Regions from separate parts of the Kribbella sp. NPDC056861 genome, predicted to be linked through region 2. Evidence: riboswitches for the same ligand, from Rfam matches in the RefSeq annotation. Region 2 holds a riboswitch; the other holds the start of a gene.
What was found. A riboswitch is a leader RNA that binds a small molecule or an ion and turns the genes downstream of it on or off. The one in region 2 is predicted to bind cobalamin.
Positions count from the first base shown of each region.

Region 1: linked by a shared signal. The riboswitch ahead of metE (5-methyltetrahydropteroyltriglutamate--homocysteine S-methyltransferase) and the one ahead of AB0P21_RS28905 (ABC transporter substrate-binding protein) in region 2 are both predicted to bind cobalamin.

Region 1 covers NZ_JBFBNQ010000002.1:728,694-733,926, reverse strand. The annotation lists gene rocD (ornithine--oxo-acid transaminase) at 1-870, opposite strand, end outside; gene metE (5-methyltetrahydropteroyltriglutamate--homocysteine S-methyltransferase) at 1,035-3,350, opposite strand; cobalamin riboswitch at 3,482-3,695, opposite strand; gene AB0P21_RS10525 (hypothetical protein) at 3,783-4,301, shown strand; gene AB0P21_RS10520 (aspartate aminotransferase family protein) at 4,298-5,233, opposite strand, start outside.
Region 2 covers NZ_JBFBNQ010000006.1:139,016-144,248, reverse strand. The annotation lists gene AB0P21_RS28915 (thiamine pyrophosphate-dependent enzyme) at 1-1,075, shown strand, start outside; gene AB0P21_RS28910 (hypothetical protein) at 1,100-2,074, shown strand; cobalamin riboswitch at 2,096-2,281, shown strand; gene AB0P21_RS28905 (ABC transporter substrate-binding protein) at 2,288-3,319, shown strand; gene AB0P21_RS28900 (iron chelate uptake ABC transporter family permease subunit) at 3,316-4,338, shown strand; gene AB0P21_RS28895 (iron chelate uptake ABC transporter family permease subunit) at 4,335-5,233, shown strand, end outside.

The sequences.
Region 1 (5,233 bases), on a different contig from region 2:
CACCGCCAGCGGGTTCCCGCCGAAGGTGCTGCCGTGCGTGCCGGGGGTGATGACATCCATCACCGCACGGTCGGTGACGACGGCCGACAGCGGCATGATGCCGCCGCCGAGCGCCTTGCCGAGGACATAGACATCCGGTACGACGCCCGCCCGCGAGCTCGCGAAGGTGGCGCCGGCCCGGCCGAGACCGGACTGGATCTCGTCGGCCATCATCAGCACCTGGTTCCTGGTGCAGACCTCGCGGACCGCGGCCAGGTAGCCGGCCGGCGGGACGACCACACCGGCCTCACCCTGCACCGGCTCGATCAGGACGGCGACCGTGGTCTCGTCGATCGCGGCCTCCAGCGCGGCGGCGTCGCCGTACGGGACGGAGCGGAAGCCGGGCGTGTACGGGCCGTAGTTGTCGTGGGCCTCGGTGTCGCCGGAGAAGCTGATGATGCTGATGGTCCGGCCATGGAAGTTGCCGTCAGCAACGATGATGGTGGCTTCGCCGTCCGGCACGCCCTTGACCAGGTAGCCCCAGCGGCGGGCCAGCTTGAGCGCCGTCTCGACCGCCTCGGCGCCGGAGTTCATCGGCAGCACCGCGTCCTTGCCGGACAGCGCGGCGAGCTCGGCGCAGAACGGGCCGAGCTGGTCGTGGTGGAAGGCTCGGCTGGTCAGCGTGACCCGGCCGAGCTGCTCAGTGGCGGCGGCGATCAGCGCCGGGTGCCGGTGGCCGAAGTTCAGCGCGGAGTAGCCGGCCAGGCAGTCCAGGTACCGCCGCTCCGAGGTGTCGGTGACCCAGACGCCTTCCGCCGCCGCCACCGTAACCGGCAGCGGGTGGTAATTGTGCGCGCCATAGGTCTCTTCGAGCACGATCGGGTCAGTCACAGGTCAGCCTTTCGGTCACGGAGCTCGGACCTGGCCGAGCTTAGGGGGCGACCGCGCTGCTGAGGAGGCCGAGGTGCAGATTGTCCGACATTCGGTCAATCTGCTGAGACCAGAAGACCGGGACCAGCCTTCCGACAAAGGCTGGTCCCGGTCGGTCAGAGGGGTCAGGACGGCAGTTCGTCCCGTACCGCGCGCGCCGCGGCCACCAGGTTCTGCAAGGAGTCGCGAACCTCCGCCCAGCCCCGCGTCTTCAGCCCGCAGTCGGGGTTGACCCACAGCCGCTCGGCCGGGATCGCGGCCAGGCCCTTCTGCAGCAGCGACACGATCTCGGGTGTGCCGGGCACGCGCGGCGAGTGGATGTCGTAGACACCCGGTCCGACCTCGCGGGGATAGCCGGCATCGCTCAGCTCATGCGCGACCTGCATATGCGACCGGGCTGCCTCCAGGCTGGCCACGTCGGCGTCCATCTCGTCCAGCGCGTTCAGGATGTCGCCGAACTCGACGTAACACATGTGCGTATGGATCTGGGTGTCCGCCCGCACGCCACTGGTGCTCAGCCGGAACACCTCGGTGCCCCAGGCCAGGTACGCCGCGCGATCGGCCTGCCGCAGCGGCAGGGTCTCCCGGAGGGCCGGCTCGTCCACCTGGATCACCGCGGCGCCGGCCGCCTCCAGGTCGTTGACCTCGTCGCGCAGCGCGAGCGCGACCTGGCGAGCCGTGTCGCTGCGCGGCTGGTCGTCGCGGACGAACGACCAGGCGAGCATCGTCACCGGCCCGGTCAGCATGCCCTTCACCGGCCGATCGGTCTGCGACTGCGCGTACTGCCACCAGCGCACGGTCATCGGCTCCGGTCGCGAGATGTCTCCCGCGAGCACCGGCGGCCGCACGTACCGGGTGCCGTACGACTGGACCCAGCCGTGTTGCGTTGCGAGATACCCGTCCAGCTGCTCCGCGAAGTACTGGACCATGTCGTTGCGCTCGGGTTCGCCGTGCACGAGCACGTCCAGCCCGGCCTTCTCCTGGAAGGCGAGCACCTCCCGGATCTCCGCCTGGATCCGCTCGTCGTACTCCGGGACGCCGATCCGCTCGGCCCGCAGCTCGGCCCGCGCGGTGCGCAGCTCGTTGGTCTGCGGGAACGACCCGACCGTGGTGGTCGGCAGCAAGGGCAGTCCCAGGCGCGCTCGCTGGGCCACACTCCGTTCCCCGTACGGCGTCGCGCGGCGACTGTCCGCCGCGGTCACGCCGGTCAGCCGGTCGCGGACCTCACTGCGGTTGGTCAGCGCCGACCCGGCTCGCGCGTCGTGCGCCGCGCGGTTGGCGGCGAGCTCGGTCGCGATCGCCTCGGTGCCCTCGGTGATGCCGCGAGTCAGGGTGACGATCTCGGCCGTCTTCTGGCGCGCGAAAGCCAGCCAGGGCAGGACTTCCGGATCGAGATCCGTCTCGGCGGCGACGTCCAGCGGCACGTGCAGCAACGAGCTGGACGAGCTGACGTCGACCCGATCGGCCAGCCCCAACAGGGTGGCCAGCGTGGAGAGCGACTTGGACAGATTGTTGATCCAGATGTTGCGGCCGTTGACGACACCCGCGACCAGCCGCTTGCCGCGCAGCCCGCCGACCGAGGCCAGTGCGTCGAGGTTGGCCTCGGCGGGTCCGGTGAAGTCGATCGCGAGACCTTCGACCGGAGCCTTCGCCAGGACGGGGAGGGCTTCGCCGAGGCGGTCGAAGTACGAGGCGATGAGGAGCTTCGGGCGATCGGTGAGGTTGCCGAGCGTCGCGTAGGCACGCGCTGTGGCGTCCAGTTCGTCGGTCGTGCGGTCCTGGATGAGCGCGGGCTCGTCCAGTTGCACCCACTCGGCGCCGGCGGCCCGCAGGTCGGCCAGCACCTCGGCGTACACGGGGAGGAGTTGGTCGAGCAGTGAGAGCGGCTCGAAGCTGTCGGCGACGCCCGGAGCGGGCTTGGCCAGCAGGAGATAGGTGACCGGGCCGACGAGGACCGGGCGGGCAGCGAGGCCGAGCGCGACGGCTTCCTGCAGCTCGGTGACCTGCTTGGTGGAGTCGGCCGTGAAGACGGTGTCCGGGCCGAGCTCCGGGACCAGGTAGTGGTAGTTCGTGTCGAACCACTTCGTCATCTCCAGCGGCGCCACCTCTTGGGTGCCGCGGGCCATTGCGAAGTAGCCGTCCAGTGGGTCGGCGGCGACGGCCGAGCGGTGCCGCTCGGGGATCGCGCCGACCAGGGCGGTGGTGTCGAGCACGTGGTCGTAGTACGAGAAGTCGCCGGTGGGGACCTCGTCGATGCCGTCGGCGGCGAGTCGCCGCCAATTGGCCACGCGCAGGTCCTTCGCGGTCTGCCGGAGGGCGTCCGCGCTGACGCTGCCCTTCCAGTAGCCCTCGATGGCCTTCTTCAGTTCACGGTTGGGACCTTGCCGGGGGTAGCCGTACACGGTGGCCCGTGCTGCCGCGGCTGCGGACTTGCTGGTCAAGCGTCTCTCCTTCGTGAGGCGTCTCGTCGGACCAGGCGACTCGCGGAAGGGGAACAGCAGACACGGACCGTCGAATGGTCACATGCGCGCCGCGACCTTCCCACGAGGTCACCGAGGTCGACCACGAACGCTGAGCGTCCATGGGCAGTGGCAGGTCTTCGGACTCGCGGGCACGTCTGTTGCCAGACACCTAGTGGCCGTCGCTTCCCAGGTCCGCAAGGACCCAGTGCTGATGACGGCGGTCGTTCCCACTCACCGCTGCGGGGCAGTCCCGGAATCACACCGGGTTCCCTCTTACGACGTCCTACCTGGCGGGCAGGACGAACCAACTGCGATCACCACAGTACCCGCTGGAGTTGCTCTCGAGATGCGGGCTGCACAGTTTTTGCATAAGTTAGGCACTCAGTCGATCGGTGAGAAGGGTGGGGCCCGATGAAGGTTCGGCGAATACTGGCGGGGTTGGCCACGGTGGCGGCGCTCGCCGTCGCACTGGTGCCGGCCACGGTCGAGGACGCACCGGCGGAGGCGGCCGTCACCCGGTTGGGCAGCGCGGGGTACTGCCCGAACGCCAACGGCGTGACCGTGATCGTCGACTACCAGGGCCTCGGCGGGGCGACCGAGATCCGTTGTGCGCCGGGCGATCAGACCACGGGGCTGGCCGCGCTGGAGAACGCCGGGTTCGTCGTCACCGGCACCAACCGGTGGGGCAAGGCCTTCATCTGCCGGATCAACGGCAAACCGACCGCGGCCACCGAGCCGTGCGTCAACACGCCGCCGGCCAGCGCGTACTGGTCGTACTGGCACGCGCCGAACGGCGGCAGCTGGACCTACAGCCAGTCCGGCGCCTCCGCCCGCAAGCCTCCGCTCGGCAGCTTCGAGGGCTGGTCCTTCTCCCAGAACGCGGGCCCGACCACCAACCCGCCGCCGCGGGTGGCGCCGGTCCGCCCCTAGGTCACCTGCCGTACTGCGATCGCCGTGCGCTCAGCAAGCTCCGCGACCTGAGCGTCGGTGATCACCAGCGGTGGCCCGAGCAGGACGAGGTCGCCGGAGACGCCATCGGCACAGCCGGTGGAGTGGTAGAGCAGCACACCTGCTTCTTTGCCTGCAGCGACTATTCGCTCGGCGACGCGATCGGCCCGTGCGTACGGCGTACGGGTTGGTCGGTCGGCGACGAGTTCGACCGCGCAGAGCAGCCCGAGACCGCGGATGTCGCCGACGGCCGGGTGATCGCCCAGCTCTGCTTCGAGTGCCGACTTGAGGGCTGCACCTTGTCTGGCTGAGGCTGCGATCAGGTCGCGCTTCTGCAGCACCTTCAGTACTGCGTGCCCGGCCGCCGCGCCAACGACGTGGTGCGAGTAGGTGAAGCCATGGGTGAAACCGGCGATCTTCTCGTGCACCTCGCCACTGCAAGCAGCGAAGCCGAGTGGCCAGTAACCCGACGCCGCGCCCTTGGCGGCGACCAGGATGTCCGGCCGCACCTCCCAATGCTCACAGGCGAACCACTTCCCGGTCCGCCCGAAGCCGGTCATCACCTCGTCGGCGATCACCAGTACGCCGTACCGGCGGCAGACCCCGGTGATCGCGGGCCAGTAGTCGTCGGGCGGCACGCAGGCACCGAGCGCTGCACCCGAGATCGGCTCGGCAATGAAGGCCGCGACATTTTCCGGGCCCTCGGCAAGGATCAGCGCTTCGAGCTTCTCCGCATGCTGCTGGCCACAGCCTTCGGGGTGCGTCGGGAACTCGCACCGATACTCGTACGGCGTCGTGGTGTGCCGCGCGGATCCCAGCCACGGAAGATACGGCGCCCGCAGCCCGGGCCGCCCGGAAACGTCTAGCGCGCCCCGAGTGTTGCCGTGATACGCGCCCTGTCGGCCGATCACCAC
Region 2 (5,233 bases):
GGTGCAGCAGTTGGCGAGCACGTTGGCGGCGCCGGCGGTGCTGACGCTGAAGGCGAAGGAAGGCTTCGAGGAGAACCTGCCGCAGGAGGTCGGCCAGTCCGGGCTGCTCGGCAACCACGCGACCAAGGTCGCCTTCGACGGATGCGACGTGCTGTTCCTGGTCGGGACGGACTTCCCGTACCGCGAGTTCCTGCCGGCCGGGAAGACCGTCGTACAGCTGGATCTGCGGGGTGGCCACATCGGCAGGCGGGTGCAGGTCGACCACGGGTTGGTCGGGCACGCGCAGCCGACGTTGGCGCAGTTGCTGCCGCTGCTGGAGCAGAAGAGCGACACGGGTCATCTGGACAAGGCGCTGCACTCGTACGCCGCCTGGCGGGAGCGGCAGGTGCAGTTCACCGACCCTGCCTTCGACCGCAAGCCGAAGGGGTTGTTGCGGCGCAAGGTGGACAACCCGGAGGCCCGGATCCGGCCCGAGTTGCTGGCCGCGATGATCGACCGGCACGCGGACGACGACGCGGTGTTCACCAGCGACACCGGGATGTCGACGGTGTGGCTGGCGCGGTTCGTCCGGATGCGCGGCGACCGGCGGCTGATCGGCTCGTACAACCTCGGCTCGATGGCGAACGCGATGCCGCAGGCGCTCGGGCTGTCGGCGGTCGATCGGGATCGGCAGGTGATCGCGTTCTGTGGCGACGGCGGGTTGTCGATGCTGCTGGGCGATCTGATCACCGCGGTCGCGTACGAGTTGCCGGTGAAGCTGGTCGTCTTCAACAACGGGCGGCTGGGGATGGTCAAGCTGGAGATGGAGCAGGTCGGGTTGCCGGAGTACGGGACGAAGCTGGCGAACCCGGACTTCTCGGAGGTGGCCAAAGCGATCGGGCTGACCGGCTTCCGGGTCGAGCGGCCGGGCGAGGTGGAGGGTGCGGTCGAGGCGGCGCTCCGGACTCCGGGGCCGGTGCTGATCGACGTGGTGACCAATGCCGATGAGATCGCGCTGCCGCCGTCGCCGACCTTGCAGCAGGGCTGGGGTTTCGCGATCGCCAAGTCGAAGGAGTTTGTCGAGAGCCACGAGTAGTCCGAAGAAGTAGGCTCTGTGATCATGCGTACTCGTTCGGTGGTGGCCCTGCTCGGCAGTACTGCGTTGCTGGCTGGTTGCGGTGGTCCCGGCGGCGAGACGGCTCCCAGCGTGCCGCCGCTCGTCTCGATCAGTACGACGCCGACCGAGTCGCCCTCAGCCACACCGACCGAGACCCTGGGGACGCCGCCGACCTCCAAGGTGGCCGACACCCTGTGCATGCGGATGGACCAGACGCTCGTCCAGAGCGCTCTAGCCGTCCCCGTGGTGAAGATCGACCCGAAGCAGGTTCCTGCCGACTTCGGCTTCCCGACGTACGACGTATGCCAGCTAGGGCTCAGCACGACTCCCGCCGGTCCCGTACTGCGGGTCGGCATCTCGGTGTTCCCCTCGGCTCCGGCTGACCTCGCTGCGGCGCGCAAGGCCTACGACGCCACCAAGGGCGAGCCCGCCAAGCCGGTGACGGTCGCCCAGGGTGGCTTCGGGACCAGCAAGTTCGTGGTGTTCCTGCTCAACGGCAAGCTGGTCAAGGTCAGCGGGCCGCCCGCGACGCTCGCGAAGTACGTCGTACTGGGTGAGGAGGCGGCTCAACAGCTCGACGGGCTGCCATCGACCACACCGCCGCCCCCTCGGCAGGAATGCGACCGCGGCACCAAGACCGCCGCGAACGTGATGGGCGTCGAGGCCACCATCCGCCGCGACAGCGAGACCCCCGCCGGCGACCTCGTCTGCGGCTGGATCACCAAGACCCGCGTGCTCTACTCGACCGCCCGCCGGGTCGCCGACGCCGAAGCCGTCGTCGCCCCGACCCGCAAACTCGAGACCTCCTTCCCGATCCCGCTCGGCGACGAGGGCTACGTCGACACCGCCACCGGCCGCGGCGTGATCCGCGTCGGCACGGACAAAATCATCGACCTCGTCCCCCTCCCGGCCGGCACCGCCGACAAGGACGACATGGTCTCCTTCGCCCTCGCGATGTCCAGCCTGTACACCCGCTGAGCCCGGCGTCCACGGCGGGTGCTTAGGTTGAGCCGCCGTGGTGTTCGGGAAATCGGTGTGATGCCGGTGCGGCCCTCGCCACTGTGATCGGGATGTTCTGGGGTTGTTCCGGATTCGGAGACCACTGGCTGTAGTTGGCTGGGAAGGTCAGGCCCTTGGACGTAGTACCCGTCAGCCAGGAGACCGGCCACGGCGTGTCACACCGTCCACGAGGTGCTGGAGGCGCGCGTGAAAACGCTGGCTGCTGCTGTTGTCGTACTGTCCCTGGTCACCGGTTGTGGTGGTGCGGCGAAAGCCGGGCCCGGCGCTGACGCGGTGACGGTGAAGAACTGCGGGGTCGACGTCACGGTCGACGGACCGCCGAAGCGGGTGTTCGCGGCGTACCAGCCGGCGATCGAGATGGCGCACGCGCTGGGGATCTCCGATCGGCTGGTCGGTACGGCGTACCTGGACGCGGAGGTGCTGCCGCAGTACGCCGCGGCGCAGCAGGACCGCAAGTACTACAAGAACCTGCCGAGTCGCGAGGAACTGCTCAGCCAGGAGCCGGACTTCGTGCTCTCCGGGTTCAACGACGTGTTCGCCAGCGCGGGCAGCGACGGGAGTTTCGGGACCCGCAAGAGTCTGTCGGAGCTCGGCGTCCGGACCTGGATCTTCAGTCCGCTCTGCCCGACCGCGGACGGTAAGGGTGACGAGGCGATCGACCCGTCGACGGTCTCGATGGACAACGTGTACGCCGATCTGCGCGACCTCGGCAAACTCTTCGACGCGGGCAGCAAGGCCGAGGCGGTGATCGCCGACCAGCAGATGCGGATCTCGGCGGTCGAGGCGAAGGTGAAGGGCGCCGACCGGCCGACCGTGGCGATCCTGCGTCCGGGGCTCGAGGGCGGCGGTCTGACCGTGTCGGGTGGGCCCGACTTCGGCACCGTGCTGATCAAGCAGGCCGGCGGGGTGAACGCGTTCGCCGACCTGACCTCGAAGCGGAACGTGAAGATCAGCGTCGAGGAGTTCATCAAGCGCGATCCCGACTACGTCCTGATCAGCGGTTGCTGCGACGCCGGCCTGACCGAGGCGAAGGTCCAGCCTGACGTGCAGAAGATGCTGGCCAACCCGGCCTACGCCAACCTCAAGTCGGTCAGGAACAAGCACGTCCTGCCGTGGTTGTTCGCGCATCACTCGGCCGGCGTCCGCGGCGCCAACTCGACCGAGCTGATCGCGAAGATCATCCACCCCGACCTGGTCAAGTGAGGTCCGAGCCGGCCCTGCTGCGCAGTGGCGGCGCCCGGTCGGCCGGTCTGCTCGTCGCGGTGGCCGTCCTGTTGGCGGCCGCGTTGCTGTCGATGCTGGCCGGCAACCAGTGGTTCGGGCCTCATGACGTGTACGTCGCGGCGGCGGATTTCACCGGCTCCGACACCGACCGGGTGATCCGCTACCTGCGGTTCCCGCGGACGGCCGTCGGGCTGCTGGCCGGGATGGCGCTCGGCCTGTCAGGTGCCGTGATGCAGGGCATCACCCGCAACTCGCTCGCCGATCCGGGCATCCTGGGCGTCAACGCGGGTGCGGCGCTGGCGATCGTGGCGGCGATCAGCCTGCTCGGGGTGCAGTCGCTCAACGGCTATGTCTGGTTCGCGATGGGCGGCGCGCTGGTCGCCACCGTCGTGGTCTACCTGGTCGGATCGGTCGGCCGCGGCGGCGCCACTCCGGTCAAGCTCGCGCTGGCCGGCGCTGCCTTCTCCGCCCTGCTCGGCTCGGTCACCTCGGCCATCACCTTGCTCGACCTGACCGCCCTGAACGAGTTCCGGTTCTGGGTGGTCGGATCGTTGACCCTGGCAACCGGCGAGATCGTTGCCCAGAGCCTGCCATTCCTTGCCATCGGCATCGTTCTGGCGCTGGCCCTGGGCCGCTCGCTCAACCAGATCGCGCTCGGCGAGGAGCTGGCGGCAACCCTCGGCACCAGGGTCGGCCTGGTCCGCGTACTGGCCGCTCTCGCGATCATGCTGCTAGCCGGTACTGCGACAGCGATGGCCGGCCCGATCGCCTTCGTCGGCCTCGCCGTACCGCATGTCGCACGGTCCCTGGTCGGTGCGGACTACCGCTGGATCCTGCCCTGGTCACTGGTCCTCGCCCCGACCATGCTGCTGCTCGCCGACGTGGCCGGCCGGTTCGTCGCTCGCCCGGACGAGCTCCAGGTCGGCATCATCACCGCACTGATCGGGGCGCCGCTCTTCATCGCCCTGGTACGCCGCCGCAAATTGGCCGAGCTGTGAAGGCGCTCCGGATCGGCCCGGTCTCCACCCGGATCGACCTGACCAGCATCGTGGTGACCGTGGTCGCGCTGGCAGCGGCCACCGCGATCGGCGCGGTGTCACTAATGATCGGCGACTACGAGATCCCGCTGGCGAAGGTGCTCAACACCCTGGCCGGCAACGGCTCGCTGATCATGACCGACGTCATCGTGAACAACCGGCTGCCCCGCGTGCTGGTGGCGATCGGGGTGGGGATCGCGTTCGGGATCTCCGGCGCGATCTTCCAGCGGCTGGCCCGCAACCCGCTGGTCAGCCCGGACCTGATCGGGATCAACTCCGGTGCCGCGCTGGCCGCGGTCGTGCTGATCACTGTGATCGGTGCCGGTACAGGGTGGCTACCTGCCGGAGCGCTGATCGGCGCTGTGGCGACCGCGGTCACCATCTACCTGCTCGCGTACAAGAAGGGCGTGGCCGGCTATCGGCTGGTACTGGTTGGGATCGGCATCACCGCGATGGTCAGCTCGATCACCGTCTACCTGTTGACACTGGCCGACATCTACACCGCCAAGAGCGCCACGATGTGGCTGGCGGGCAGCCTGGCCGGCCGGTCCTGGCCGCACGCGACTCTGATCGGAATCAGTCTGCTGGTGCTGATTCCCGCCGCGTTGGCATCGTCGCGGCAACTGCGGCTGCTGGAACTCGGCGACGATCTAGCCCGCACGCTGGCCGGCAGGGTCGAGCTTTCCAGAGGCCTGCTGATCGCCATCGGAGTCGGCCTGGCAGCCCTGGCGACGGCAGCAGCAGGCCCGATCGCCTTCGTCGCGTTGGTGGCGCCGCAGATCGCCCGGCGCCTGGTCGCCGAGAGGGTGGCGGGATTGCTGGCGGCCGGAGCCGTCGGCGGGCTGCTGGTGGTCGC